One region of the Pseudomonas sp. MAG733B genome, then DNA from elsewhere that is predicted to be linked to it. Evidence: predicted binding sites of a transcription regulator. Region 1 holds the regulator's gene; the other holds the start of a gene.

Region 1 (7,303 bases):
AAGACCCTTGGTCGGATTCTCAATGTGTCGGTGACCCATGTCGATCCGGGCCAATCGCTGGTGCAGGCGTTGGAACCACTGCTGCGCAAACGCGTCGTACTGATCGATACCGCCGGCCTGCAAGCCAGTGATCCGGCGCTGCGCATGCAGCTCGAAAGCCTGGCCGGGCGTGGCATCCGTTCCAAAAATTATCTGGTCCTGGCAACCACCAGCCAGAAGCAGGTGCTGACGGCCGCTTATCACAGTTACAAGCGCTGCGGGCTAGCTGGCTGCATCCTGACTAAACTGGATGAAACGGCGAGTCTGGGCGAGGTGTTGAGCCTGGCCATCAGCCATGAATTGCCGGTGGCCTACCTGACCGACGGCCCGCGGATTCCGGATGATTTGCATCTGCCGCGCCGTCATCAACTGGTCAGTCGCGCCGTTAGCGTGCAAATGCAGGAAGAGCCCAGCGAAGAAGCCATGGCTGACATGTTCGCTGATATCTACCACAGCCCCACCAAGCAGGTAGGCTGAGGTAACAATGAATAGTTTTTGTACCTACATCGATGGTCTGCCATGCATTGTTCCGTTTGCGAACGCGCAGCCAGTAATGTGGCCTCCGTCTATGCAAGACAAGGTAAAGAAATAACATGGGCAGCATGCATCCCGTACAGGTGATCGCGGTGACCGGCGGCAAAGGTGGCGTCGGGAAAACTAACGTGTCAGTGAACTTGTCCCTGGCTTTGGCTGAGCTTGGCCGGCGCGTCATGCTGCTGGACGCCGACCTGGGACTGGCGAACGTCGACGTTCTGCTGGGGCTGACACCCAAACGTACCCTGGCCGACGTGATCGAAGGCCGCTGCGAGCTGCGCGACGTCCTGTTGCAGGGCCCCGGCGGCATCCGCATCGTTCCGGCCGCGTCCGGCACCCAGAGCATGGTTCATTTGAGCCCGGCGCAGCACGCCGGCCTGATCCAGGCCTTCAGCGACATCGGCGACAACCTCGACGTGCTGGTGATCGACACCGCTGCGGGTATTGGTGACTCGGTAGTCAGTTTCGTTCGCGCGGCCCAGGAAGTGTTGCTGGTGGTCTGCGACGAGCCGACTTCGATCACCGACGCCTACGCGCTGATCAAACTGCTTAACCGCGACTACGGCATGAACCGCTTCCGCGTCCTGGCCAACATGGCCCAGAGCCCGCAGGAAGGACGCAACCTGTTCGCCAAGTTGACCAAGGTCACCGATCGCTTCCTCGACGTTGCCCTGCAATACGTCGGCGCCGTGCCTTACGACGAAAGCGTGCGCAAGGCCGTGCAGAAACAACGTGCCGTCTACGAAGCCTTCCCGCGCTCCAAGTGCTCGCTGGCGTTCAAGGCGATCGCACAGAAGGTCGACACCTGGCCGCTGCCTGCCAACCCGCGCGGGCATCTGGAATTCTTCGTCGAGCGCCTCGTGCAACAAACGGCAGGACCGGTTCTATGACAGCCAGCGGCTACAACCTCTACAAGAAGTCGGCACGCGATGCGCAGTACGAGCTGATCGAGCGTTATGCGCCGCTGGTCAAACGCATTGCCTATCACTTGCTGGCGCGTCTGCCGGCCAGTGTCCAGGTCGAAGATTTGATCCAGGCCGGGATGATCGGCCTGCTGGAAGTCTCCACCAAATACGACGCCAGCAAAGGCGCGAGTTTCGAGACGTACGCGGGCATCCGCATCCGCGGCGCCATGCTCGATGAAGTGCGCAAGGGGGACTGGGCGCCACGTTCGGTCCACCGCAATACCCGCATGGTCAGCGACGCCATTCGCTCGATTGAAGCTAAAACCGGCCGTGACGCTAAAGATCACGAAGTTGCGGCCGAACTCCAATTGAGTCTCGACGATTATTACGGGATTTTGAACGACACCCTGGGCAGCCGGTTATTCAGTTTCGACGATCTGTTGCAGGACGGCGAACACGAAGGGCTGCACGAGGATGGCGCGAGTGCTCATCTCGAGCCGTCACGCGATCTGGAAGATGAACGCTTCCAGGCGGCGCTGACGGACGCGATTGCCAATTTGCCGGAGCGTGAGCGACTGGTGTTGGCGCTGTACTACGACGAAGAGTTGAATCTCAAGGAAATCGGTGAGGTCCTGGGAGTCAGCGAGTCTCGGGTCAGCCAGTTACACAGCCAGTGCGCGGCCCGTTTGCGGGGGCGTTTGGGAGAGTGGCGAGCGCGCTGAAGGCAGTGTGGGGGCACTGTGACGTGGCTGGTGGGGTGATGAACCGCGCCGGTCTCGATCCGCTGTACTCCAGACAGTCATCGAGTGTTTTGCCAGATTGATTGAAATGGCGCGTCCAGGTGCTGGGCGCGTTTTAGTCTGCTTGGAGGTCGAATTGGACAAGAACATGAAAATCCTCATCGTTGATGACTTCTCAACGATGCGGCGGATCATAAAAAACCTGTTGCGTGACCTTGGGTTCACCAACACGGTCGAGGCCGACGATGGCACTACCGCCATTCCGGTTCTCAACAGCGGGAGCATCGACTTTCTGGTAACGGACTGGAACATGCCTGGCATGACCGGTATCGATCTGCTGCGCCACGTGCGTGCCGATGAAAAGCTCAAGCACCTGCCGGTGCTGATGGTGACCGCTGAAGCCAAGCGCGAGCAGATCATCGAAGCGGCCCAGGCCGGTGTAAACGGCTATGTGGTCAAACCCTTCACGGCCCAGGCGTTGAAAGAAAAAATCGAGAAGATTTTCGAACGCATCGGTTGAACTGCGCCACGGGGGAGCTATGGGGCATAACGAATCTTCGCAGGGCGATTTTGAATCGACCCTGAAAAAACACGCCGTCGAACTGGTCGAGAGCCTTGAAAAGGGCAAGTTCGGCGATGCTGTGCAATTGATCCATGAGCTCAACCAGACCCGTGACCGCGGCCTGTATCAGGAAGTGGGCAAGCTCACCCGCGAGCTGCATAGCGCGATCGTCAATTTCCAGATTGACCCGCACATGCCGCAAGCCGAGGAAGTGTCACAGATCACCGACGCCACCGAGCGTCTGGGTTATGTGGTCAAGCTGACCGAGGCCGCGGCCAACCGCACCATGGATCTGGTGGAAAACGCCACGCCGCTGGTCAACAGCCTGGCTGACGAAGCCCAGGCCTTGAGCACCGATTGGGGACGCTTCATGCGTCGCGAAGTCGGGGCTGAAGAGTTCCGCGAGCTGGCCCGTCGCGTCGACGGATTCCTGGCGCGCAGCAGCACTGACAACCGCGCCGTGTCGACCAACCTCAACGACATCCTGCTTGCCCAGGATTATCAGGACCTCACAGGTCAAGTGATCAAGCGAGTGACCCAACTGGTCACCGAAGTTGAGAGCAACCTGCTCAAGCTCGTGCTTATGGCCAGTCAGGTGGACCGCTTTGCGGGCATCGAACATGACCGTGAAGCGATGCTTGCAGAAAAAGATCCACAAAAACATCTCTCTCAGGGTGAAGGTCCGCAGATTCATGCCGATAAAAGAGAAGACGTTGTGTCCGGTCAGGACGATGTGGACGATTTGTTATCCAGCCTTGGATTTTAGGTTTTTAGACCTGTTCTGTTAGGAGCACACCATTAATGAGCTTCGGCGCCGATGAAGAGATCCTTCAGGATTTCCTGGTTGAGGCCGGCGAGATTCTAGAGCAACTGTCCGAGCAACTGGTCGAGCTGGAAAGCCGTCCGGATGATGCGGATTTGCTCAATGCAATTTTTCGCGGTTTTCACACTGTAAAAGGGGGCGCCGGCTTCCTCCAGCTCAACGAGCTGGTGGAGTGCTGTCACATCGCCGAGAACGTGTTCGACATCCTGCGCAAGGGTGAACGTCGCGTCGACTCGGAATTGATGGACGTGGTTCTCGAAGCACTGGACGCGGTGAACAGCATGTTCAGCGAAGTCCGCGAGCGCAGCCCGATCACGGCTGCCACGCCTGAATTGCTCGCCGCATTGGCCCGACTGGCCGAGCCGCAAACAGCGGACGAGGCGGCGCCTGCACCTGTCGCCGAAGTGGTTGAAGAGCCTGTCGCCGAAAGCGAATCGGGTGACATCACCGACAATGAATTCGAACAACTGCTGGACTCGCTGAACGCCGTCAAGGCTCAGGCCGAGGCACCGGCGGCTGCTCCAGCGCCTGCCAGCGATGCCGCTGCCAGCGACGAAATCACCGATGCCGAGTTCGAGTCGTTGCTCGACCAGCTGCACGGCAAAGGCCAGTTCGCCGTCGATGCAGTGGCACCTGCTGCCCCTGCGGCACCGCAGGCTCCAAAAGCTGCGGGCGATAGCTCCGACATTACCGACGACGAGTTTGAAGCACTGCTCGACCAGTTGCACGGCAAAGGTAACTTTGCCGTCGATGCGCTGGAATCGGCCATCGCTTCGGTGCCGACGCCAGCCGCGCCAGCCGCTGCTGCAGCCGGTAGTGACCTGATCAGCGATCACGAATTCGAATCGCTGCTCGACGAATTGCACGGCAAAGGCAAGTTCACCGAAGTGGGCGCGACGGCAGGAACGGCAACGGGCGCCAGCGCCTCGGTTGCAGCACCTGCCGCCAAGGCTGCGACGCCGAAGCCGGTAGCCAAGGCTCCCGAGCCGAAAGCCGAAACACCGGCGCCTGCCGCCGCTGCTGCACCGGCTCCGGCCCGTGCCCCGGCCGCGCCACCGGCGGAAAAACCGGCCAGCGAAGCCGAGACCACCGTGCGGGTCGATACCGCGCGTCTCGACGAAATCATGAACATGGTCGGCGAATTGGTGCTGGTGCGTAACCGCTTGGTTCGCCTCGGTGCCAACAGCGCCGATGAAGCCATGTCCAAGGCGGTGTCGAACCTCGACGTGGTCACGGCCGACCTGCAAACCGCGGTCATGAAGACCCGGATGCAACCGATCAAGAAAGTCTTCGGGCGCTTCCCGCGTCTGGTTCGAGATCTGGCTCGCCAGCTCAAGAAAGAGATCAACCTGGAACTGGTCGGCGAAGAAACCGACCTCGACAAGAACCTCGTCGAGGCCCTGGCCGACCCGCTGGTCCACTTGGTGCGTAACGCGGTCGACCACGGAATCGAGTCGCCGGAAGAACGCGAAGCCTCGGGCAAGGCCCGTGGCGGCAAGGTCATCCTGGCAGCCGAGCAGGAGGGCGATCACATCCTGCTGTCGATCTCCGATGACGGCAAAGGCATGGACCCGAACGTCCTGCGTTCCATCGCGGTGAAACGCGGTGTGATGGACAAGGACGCGGCCGATCGCCTGAGCGATACCGAGTGCTACAACCTGATCTTCGCCCCGGGCTTCTCGACCAAGACCGAGATCTCCGACGTGTCGGGTCGTGGCGTGGGCATGGACGTGGTGAAAACCAAGATTTCCCAGCTCAACGGTTCGATCAACATTTTCTCGGCCAAGGGCCAGGGATCGAAGATCGTCATCAAGGTACCGTTGACCCTGGCGATCATGCCGACGCTGATGGTCATGCTCGGCAACCAGGCGTTCGCGTTCCCGCTGGTGAACGTCAACGAGATTTTCCACCTCGACCTGTCGACCACCAACGTGGTGGATGGCCAGGAAGTGGTGATCGTGCGGGACAAGGCGCTGCCGTTGTTCTACCTCAAGCGCTGGCTGGTCAGCTCCGCCGCTCACGAAGAGCAGCGTGAAGGCCATGTAGTGATCCTTTCGGTGGGCACCCAGCGGATCGGCTTCGTCGTCGATCAACTGGTGGGCCAGGAAGAAGTGGTCATCAAGCCATTGGGCAAAATGCTCCAGGGAACCCCGGGCATGTCGGGCGCCACCATCACCGGTGACGGTCGCATCGCGCTGATTCTCGATGTTCCGAGCATGCTCAAGCGTTACGCCGCACGGCGTATTTGATTCTGGTGGAGCGGGGCGACTGAGCCTCGCTCCGTCTAACGGAGTGTTTATGGCAGTCAAAGTCCTGGTGGTGGATGATTCGGGGTTTTTCCGCCGCCGCGTCTCGGAAATTCTTTCAGCGGATTCGAATATCCAGGTCGTCGGTACGGCGACCAACGGAAAAGAGGCGATCGATCAGGCCCTGGCCCTCAAGCCGGACGTGATCACCATGGACTACGAGATGCCGATGATGGACGGCATCACGGCAGTGCGGCACATCATGCAGCGCTGTCCGACCCCGGTCTTGATGTTTTCCTCGCTGACCCACGAAGGCGCCCGGGTCACCCTGGATGCGCTGGACGCCGGCGCGGTGGACTTCCTGCCGAAGAATTTCGAAGACATCTCGCGCAACCCCGAGAAGGTCAAGCAACTGCTGTGCGAGAAGATTCTCAGCATCGCGCGCAGCAACCGTCGTGTCAGTTCTTACAGTGCTCCGGCTCCTGTGGCCGCACCCGCTCCGACGCCAATGCCTTCGAGCATCGGCAGTTACGGCAGCAGCGCGCCTGCACGTCCGGCACCCGCACCGATTCCAGCACGTGCCCACGCGGCCACGCCGTCGTCGCCCGCGCCGAAACGCAAAGCCTACAAACTGGTTGCCATCGGAACGTCCACTGGCGGTCCGGTTGCCCTGCAACGGGTACTGACCCAATTGCCGGCCAACTTCCCGGCGCCGATCGTGCTGATCCAGCACATGCCGGCTGCGTTTACCAAAGCGTTCGCCGAGCGCCTGGACAAGCTCTGCCGCATCAGCGTCAAGGAAGCCGAGGATGGCGACATCCTGCGTCCGGGCCTGGCGTTGCTCGCGCCGGGTGGCAAGCAAATGATGATCGACGGCCGTGGCGCGGTGAAAATCCTGCCGGGTGACGAACGTCTCAATTACAAACCGTGCGTGGACATCACCTTCGGTTCGGCGGCCAAGTCCTACGGTGACAAAGTTCTGGCGGTCGTCTTGACCGGCATGGGCGCCGACGGTCGCGAAGGCGCGCGCCTGCTCAAACAGGGCGGCAGTTCGATCTGGGCTCAGGATGAAGCCAGCTGCGTGATCTACGGCATGCCGATGGCGATCGTCAAAGCCGAGCTCGCCGACGCGGTGTACAGCCTGGACGACATTGGCCGGCACATCGTCGAGGCATGTATCTGATGGATGTTCTAAGCCTTATCGGCATCATCATGGCGTTCGTCGCCATCATCGGCGGCAACTACCTCGAAGGCGGGCACCTCGGTGCGCTGGCCAACGGCCCGGCAGCCCTGATCGTACTCGGCGGCACCATCGGCGCAGCGTTGCTGCAATCGCCGATGAGCGCTTTCAAGCGCGCCATGCAGATCCTGGCGTGGATCCTGTTTCCGCCGCGCGTCGATTTGGCCGGTGGTATCGACCGCGTCGTCAACTGGAGCCTGACCGCGCGCAAGGA
Region 2 (7,303 bases), 2.1 Mb from region 1:
TGCCCTACCCCACCATCACCCTCATCAATCATCCTGTTCAGCCTCTATTCGCCAGCCTAGACTCGGTCCACTCCAATAAAAGGTAGGCCGCCATGTCCGAGACGTTGCTCAGTTCCCGCAATCTGGCTTTCGAGCTGTACGAAGTCCTCGATGCCGAGGGCCTGACCCAGCGTGAGCGTTTCGCCGAGCACAATCGCGAGACCTTCGATGCGGCCATCAGCACCGCCCGCAGCATCGCCGAAAAGTTCTTCGCCCCGCACAACCGCAAGGGCGACGAGAACGAGCCGCGCTATGAGAACGGTCAGGCGATTCTGATTCCGGAAGTGAAACCGGCGGTAGATGCCTTCCTTGAAGCCGGTTTTCTCAACGCTGCGCGCAGTTTCGACGCGGGTGGCATGCAACTTCCTACACTACTTTCCCAGGCCTGTTTTTCGCACTTCCAGTCGGCCAACGCCGCTTCGACGTCCTATCCGTTCCTGACCATGGGCGCGGCGAACCTGGTCGAAAGCTTCGGCACCGACGAGCAGAAGCGCCGCTTCCTGCAACCGATGATCGACGGGCGTTTCTTCGGCACCATGGCCCTGACCGAACCGCACGCCGGCTCATCGCTGTCGGATATTCGTACCCGAGCCGAGCCTGCGTCTGACGGCACTTATCGCCTCAAGGGCAACAAGATCTTCATCTCCGGTGGTGATCACCCACTGTCGGAAAATATCGTGCACATGGTGCTAGCCAAGTTGCCAGACGCGCCGGCTGGCGTGAAAGGGATTTCGCTGTTCATCGTGCCCAAGTTCCTGGTCAACGATGACGGCAGCCTCGGCAAGCGCAACGACGTGCTGCTGGCTGGCCTGTTTCACAAAATGGGCTGGCGCGGCACCACCTCTACCGCATTGAACTTTGGCGATAACGGTGAATGTGTCGGCTATCTGGTGGGTAAGCCGCACCAGGGCTTGAGCTACATGTTCCAGATGATGAACGAGGCACGGATCGGCGTCGGCATGGGTGCGGTGATGCTGGGTTACGCCGGCTACCTGTATTCGCTGGAGTACGCCCGCGAGCGTCCGCAGGGACGAGTGCCGGACAGCAAGGACCCGAACACCGCGCCGGTGGCGATCATCAATCACGCCGACGTCAAACGCATGTTGCTGACACAGAAAGCCTACGTCGAAGGTTCGTTCGACCTCGGTCTGTACGCCGCACGCCTGTTCGATGACACCACCACGCTGGAGACCGATGCCGAGCGTAAGCAAGCCCACGAACTGCTGGACCTGCTGACGCCAATCGTCAAATCCTGGCCATCGGAGTTTTGCCTCAAAGCCAACGAACTGGCGATCCAGATTCTTGGCGGCCACGGCTACACCCGCGAATACCCGGTGGAGCAGTACTACCGCGACAACCGCCTGAACCCGATCCATGAAGGCACCCACGGCATTCAATCGCTGGACCTGTTGGGCCGCAAACTGGCGCAAAACGGCGGATCCGGGCTCAAGCGACTGATCCGCCTGATCGCCGACACCGCCGAACGCGCCCAGGCATTTGATTCATTGACGCCGCTGCGTGAACCGCTGGAAAAACTGGTTGCACGCCTGCAAACCGTGACCATCGGCCTGCTGACCGATCTGGCGCAAGGCAAGGTCAACAGCAGCCTGGCGAATTCGGCGTTGTACCTGAAGGTGTTTGGTCACACGGTGATCGGCTGGCGCTGGCTGGAACAGGCGATTCGTGCCGAAGAAGGCTTGGCCAAGGGCAATGCGGCCGATGCGAGTTTTTATAAAGGCAAGTTGCAGGCGGCGCGATATTTCCTGACATGGGAAGTGCCCGGTTGCCACCATGAGCTGGCGATTCTTGAGGCTCGGGATGATGTTTGCCTGGGCATGCAGGATGAGTGGTTCTGATCTTGTTTGGATCGGTGTAACGGCCACAAAAAAGTCGCAGCCTGCGGCAGCTCCTACAGGGAAACGCATTCCAAATGTAGGAGCTGCCGAAGGCTGCGATCTTTTGATCTTTTAGCTCAGACGAAACCCACACATCTGCCGCGCCAAATCATCCGCCAACCGCTGCAACGTCTGGCAATCTTCGCGGCAGGCTCTCACCTCTCCGGCGGTGGCGCGGGCCAGACCGGAAATCCCCTGCACATTGCGGTTGATCTCTTCCGTCACCGCCGACTGCTCTTCCGTGGCCGTGGCCACTTGATGGTTCATGTCGCTGATACGCTCAACCTGTCCAGTAATCGCAGTCAACGAAGCTCCGGTGCGCTGGCTCGATTCAACGCCTGTGCCGGTTGCCGCTTGACCGCTGTGCATCGATGAAACCGCGTTCTCCGCACCCTGCTTGAGGCTGCCGATCATCTGCTGAATCTCATCGGTAGACGATTGCGTGCGCCGCGCCAGGGTCCGCACTTCATCGGCAACCACCGCGAACCCACGTCCCATATCCCCGGCCCGCGCCGCTTCGATAGCGGCGTTGAGCGCCAGCAAATTGGTCTGCTCGGAAATCCCGCGAATCACCGCCAGTACCTGATCGATGGACGCCACCTGATGGGCCAATTCGCCGACCGCAGTGGCGGCAATGCCGATTTCTTCGGACATGCTTTCGATGTGCCGTATCGAACCGCCCACCACTTCCCGTGCCTGCATCGCTTCATCCCGAGCGGTTTGCGACGCGACTGCCGCGTTGCCGGCGTTCTGCGCAATCTCCTGCACAGTCAGGCCCATTTCGTGGACGGCGGTGGCGACCATGTCGGTCATTTCCTGCTGCCGGCCTGAGCGCTCGGCGGTGTTATCCACCACTCGCGCCACTTGGCCCACAGCCGTACGCAAGCGTTCACTCGTGGTAAGCACTTCGCCAATCATCTCGCGCTGACTGTCGAGGAAGCGATTGAACCCGCGCGCCAGATCGCCCAGCTCATCGGCGCGGCTGGAATCTAACCGGTGGGTCAAATCTCCACCACCGCTACCGATGGCCACCAGCGCCGCTGTTACCTGACGAATCGGTCGCACCAGCCCACGAGCCAGCAACACCACCAGCAACAAGCAAACCAATGCCACCGCCAGGCCGATGCCACTGCTCATCCACATGGCGCGGCGGGCTTCGGCGTAGATCTGCGACTGTGGCACTTCGGCCACCAGGGTCCAGCCTAGATCGCGCAATGGCAGGCTCAGGGCGAGGAAATCTTCTCCGTCGCGCTGGAAGCCGCTGCTGATGGCAGTTTTTTGACCCATGACCGCTTGTGCGGCATCTGCACCGATTTGCTCGGCCAAGGTGCGTTTACCGCTGAACTGCGCTTCAGGATGAACCTGGATCAAACCGTCGGAACGCACGAGATAGACCTTGCCGCGCTCCCCGAAGCTGAAGTTGTGGATCAGCTCCGACAGCTCTTTCATGTTCAGGCCAAGCCCCGCAACACCGACGACTTTGCCGGCCTGCTCAACCTTGAGATCGATGAAAAGCGCCAATTCTCCGGTCGCGGTATCGTTGTCGATATTGAGGGTCCGCGGCTGGTTGCTGTCCAGAAATGCGTAGAACCAGGCATCTTTGGGGTTGGAACGACTGAGGGTCCGGTCCAGGCCTTTCTCGGTGAAGTAATGGTTGGACGCGGTGCCGACAATCAGCGCGGTAAAGGCCTTGTGCTCGGCGCGGATGCCTTCGAGATAGGTGGTAAACGTACCAATCTGGGCACTGTTTTCACCTTCGGCCAGCCAGTTGCGCACCATGCTGTTGCTGGCGATGTCCTTGGCGGCGGTGAGCGGTTGAACGAGGATGCGCTCGATGTCATTGCGCATCGCTTCGATGCTCGACGGTAGAGCTTGTTCGACCAGATAGCTCTGGGCGAGGCGGTTGACCACGAGGGTATAAATGCCAACCACGATCAGAATACTGACGAGCAGGGCGGTGCCCATACTCAGGATCAACTGCCATTGAATACTGCGTCGCCAGAACTGCATGGAGCACCCCCAAAGAATAAGAGGCTGAAACACTGCAACAGCCGTGCCGATTGTATACAACGCAACCGACAATCTATTCTTTGGTTGTGCGCAAAGCCGATCAGGCCTGATTGATCGTCTTGGAGATCACTTCAACCGTGGCGCTGACTTGCTCTTGGTAACGGTCGAGTTCGAGCTTGTGCTGCTTTTGCATTTCGATCTGCTGGGAGCACAGATTCATCGCGGCCAGTACCAGCAGTCGGTCACCGATCAGCGTCGGGTACTTTCTTTTGGTGTCGGCCAGGGCAGCCTTCAACATCATGGCCGCGTCCAGCAGGGTCTGCTCTTCCCCGGCCGGCGCCTTGATCGAATAGTCCTCACCCAGGATCGAGACGACTTTCACACCCGGGCCGTAACTCATGCGCTGACTGGGCCAGCGCTGACACGCTCAACCAGGGCCTGGATGCGTGCGGCGGTGGCGCCTTGTTTCTCTTCCTGCTCCATCAGACTCAATTGCAGGCTTTCGTTTTCATCCTTGGCCTGGGCCAGTTCGGCGCTCAGGGTCTGGTTGGTGCCGAGCAGGGTCTGGTTCTGTTGTACCAGGTCGCTGACCAGCTGTTCCAATTGGCTTAGGGATGCTTCCAACATTTTGATTTTCCAGGCATTTTCAAAGGGCGCGTACGATAAAGAAAAGTCACCGTGGATGCCAGGGTTATACGGGCGCAAGGCCTTGATTTTCCTGACGAGTGACCGCTCTCGCGAACTGTAGAGACTGTGATCGGCCCATCTGGTTCCTGCACTTCGTCGCCACGGCGTTTGTGCGGCAAAACCGCGCAGGGCCTCAAGACTTTAGTCGCATGACCGATAAGTCATTCATACGTCAGCCTCGCCACCGCTCTGGTGCGCCCTTTTCGGTAAACACCATGTCCCTTCGTAATATGAATATCGCGCCGCGAGCGTTCCTCGGTTTTGCCCTGATTGGCGGTTTGATGATGCTTCTGGGCGTGTTTGCCCTGAACCAGATGAGCAAGATCCGCGACGCCGCCGAGAACATCACCGTCAGCAGCGTGCCGAGCATCAAGAGCCTCGACGAATTCACCCAGCTGACGCTGCGACTGCGCGTGCTGTCCTACCGTTTGCTGGTCAACCGCGAGCCAGACGTGCAGCAGAAAACCATGGAGTTGCTGGACATGCGCAACCAGCAGATCCGCGCCGCCCAGACCACCTACGAAAAACTGATCAGCAGCCCGCAGGAACGTGCGGCCTACGATCAATACGTGCAGTTGCTGGCGCAATACCGCCAGATCGAAGACCGGATGAAGACCTTGTCGCGCAACAACCAGGTTGACGAACTGCGCAGCCTGCTCAACGCCGACCTGCTGAGCAACTCCGAAGCCGTCAATGCAGTGCTGAACAAGCTGTTGGAGATCAACACCCAGCAGACTCTCGACACCAACCAGCAAGCCGCCGATCAATACGACTCGGCCTTCAATCTGGTGATCACCCTGCTTGTCATCGCCACCGGCCTGACCATTCTGTTCGCCTGGTTGCTGACCAACAGCATCACCAAGCCGATCGCCAATGCCTTGAATGCCGCCGAGCAGATCGCCGAAGGCAACCTGACGCGCCCGATCACCGTCGACGGTGAAGACGAGGCCGGTCGCTTGCTGCTGGCGATGTCGAAGATGCAGGACAAGCTGCGCGACACCCTGCAACGGATTTCCGGTTCGGCCACGCAGTTGGCCTCCGCCGCCGAAGAACTCAACAGCGTCACCGACGAAAGCGCCCGCGGCCTGACCCAGCAGAACAACGAAATTGAACAGGCCGCCACGGCGGTCAACGAAATGACCAGCGCCGTGGAAGAAGTTGCGCGCAACGCGGTCAGCACCTCCGAAGCCTCGAAGAACGCCACCACATCCGCCGGTGATGGTCGTGATCTGGTGCAGGAAACCGTCAGCGCCATCGAACGCATGAGCGCTGATGTGCAGAGCACCGCGACTTTGATTGGCGACCTGGCCAATGAATCCCGTGACATCGGCAAGGTACTGGACGTGATTCGCGGCTTGGCCGACCAGACCAACCTGTTGGCCTTGAACGCCGCGATCGAAGCGGCACGCGCCGGTGAGGCCGGTCGTGGTTTTGCGGTGGTGGCCGACGAAGTTCGAGCCCTGGCCCATCGCACCCAGCAATCGACCAGCGAAATCGAACGTATGATCGGCAGCATCCAGAGCGGCACCGAGCACGCCGTGGATTCGATGCGCAACAGCACCGAGCGCGCCGAGTCGACCCTGAACATCGCCCGTGGCGCGGGAATGTCGCTGGACACCATCAACAGCGCCATCGTCGAAATCAACGAGCGCAACCTGGTGATCGCCAGCGCCGCCGAAGAGCAGGCGCAAGTGGCCCGTGAAGTGGATCGCAATCTGGTGAACATTCGTGATCTGTCGGTGCAATCGGCCACCGGCGCCAACCAGACCAGCGCGGCGAGCAATGAGTTGTCGCGCTTGGCGGTGGACCTGAACACGATGGTTGGGCGGTTTAGCCTGTAACTGGACCCCACAACCCCTGTGGCGAGGGAGCTTGCTCCCGCTCGACTGCGCAGCAGTCGCAATCGGGCTTGCAAAATTTGTCTGAAACTACTCGCGGGGTCGCTACGCGACCCAACGGGAGCAAGCACCCTCGCCACAGGGTTCGCACGCGGCGCGTCAAACCGTCAAAAGCTTTTTGACAGCATCACATTTCAACAGGTTAGAATCGCTGGCACGCAGACTGCATGGTCAGTTTGTGCCCGCCTTTCAGCTTTCTGGAGTACTGCCTTTGAATGCGACGACCATCAACAGCCTGTTCTTGATCGGCGCGTTGCTGGTAGGTGCAAGCATTCTGGTGAGTTCACTTTCGTCCCGCCTCGGCATCCCGATTCTGGTGATCATCCTGGCCGTCGGCATGGCGGCTGGCGTCGATGGCGGCGGGATTATTTTCGATAACTACCCAACGGCTTATCTGGTCGGCAACCTCGCGTTGGCGGTGATCCTGCTCGACGGCGGTTTACGCACGCGGGTGTCGAGTTTCCGCGTGGCGTTATGGCCGGCGCTGTCGCTGGCCACGGTCGGCGTGTTGATCACCACCGGGCTGACCGGCATGGCCGCGGCCTGGCTGTTCGACCTGAACCTGATTCAGGGCCTGCTGATCGGCGCCATCGTCGGCTCAACCGACGCCGCAGCGGTGTTCTCGCTGCTGGGCGGCAAAGGTCTGAACGAGCGGGTGACCGCCAGCCTGGAAATCGAATCCGGCAGCAACGACCCGATGGCGGTGTTCCTCACCGTGACCCTGATCGACATGCTCGCCAGCGGCCAGACCGGCCTGCACTGGAGCCTGCTGAC

Evidence for each region. The regulator FliA, encoded in region 1, starts transcription of late flagellar genes. The targets are predictions, from matches to a motif close to CTAAAGTTTNNNNNNNNNNNGCCGNTAA.
Region 2: V6Z53_RS04580 (methyl-accepting chemotaxis protein) is a predicted target of FliA. The motif match lies at 4,764-4,791, and genes of this name have one in related genera.

The regions. Positions count from the first base shown of each region.
Region 1 covers NZ_CP145732.1:5,536,395-5,543,697, reverse strand. The annotation lists gene flhF (flagellar biosynthesis protein FlhF) at 1-516, shown strand, start outside; gene fleN (flagellar synthesis regulator FleN) at 633-1,463, shown strand; gene fliA (RNA polymerase sigma factor FliA) at 1,460-2,200, shown strand; gene V6Z53_RS25295 (chemotaxis response regulator CheY) at 2,367-2,738, shown strand; gene V6Z53_RS25290 (protein phosphatase CheZ) at 2,758-3,546, shown strand; gene V6Z53_RS25285 (chemotaxis protein CheA) at 3,582-5,852, shown strand; gene V6Z53_RS25280 (chemotaxis response regulator protein-glutamate methylesterase) at 5,902-7,032, shown strand; gene V6Z53_RS25275 (flagellar motor protein) at 7,032-7,303, shown strand, end outside.
Region 2 covers NZ_CP145732.1:992,207-999,509, reverse strand. The annotation lists gene V6Z53_RS04600 (acyl-CoA dehydrogenase) at 93-1,895, shown strand; gene V6Z53_RS04595 (methyl-accepting chemotaxis protein) at 2,007-3,944, opposite strand; gene V6Z53_RS04590 (cell division protein ZapA) at 4,045-4,344, opposite strand; gene V6Z53_RS04585 (hypothetical protein) at 4,341-4,571, opposite strand; gene V6Z53_RS04580 (methyl-accepting chemotaxis protein) at 4,847-6,472, shown strand; gene V6Z53_RS04575 (potassium/proton antiporter) at 6,741-7,303, shown strand, end outside.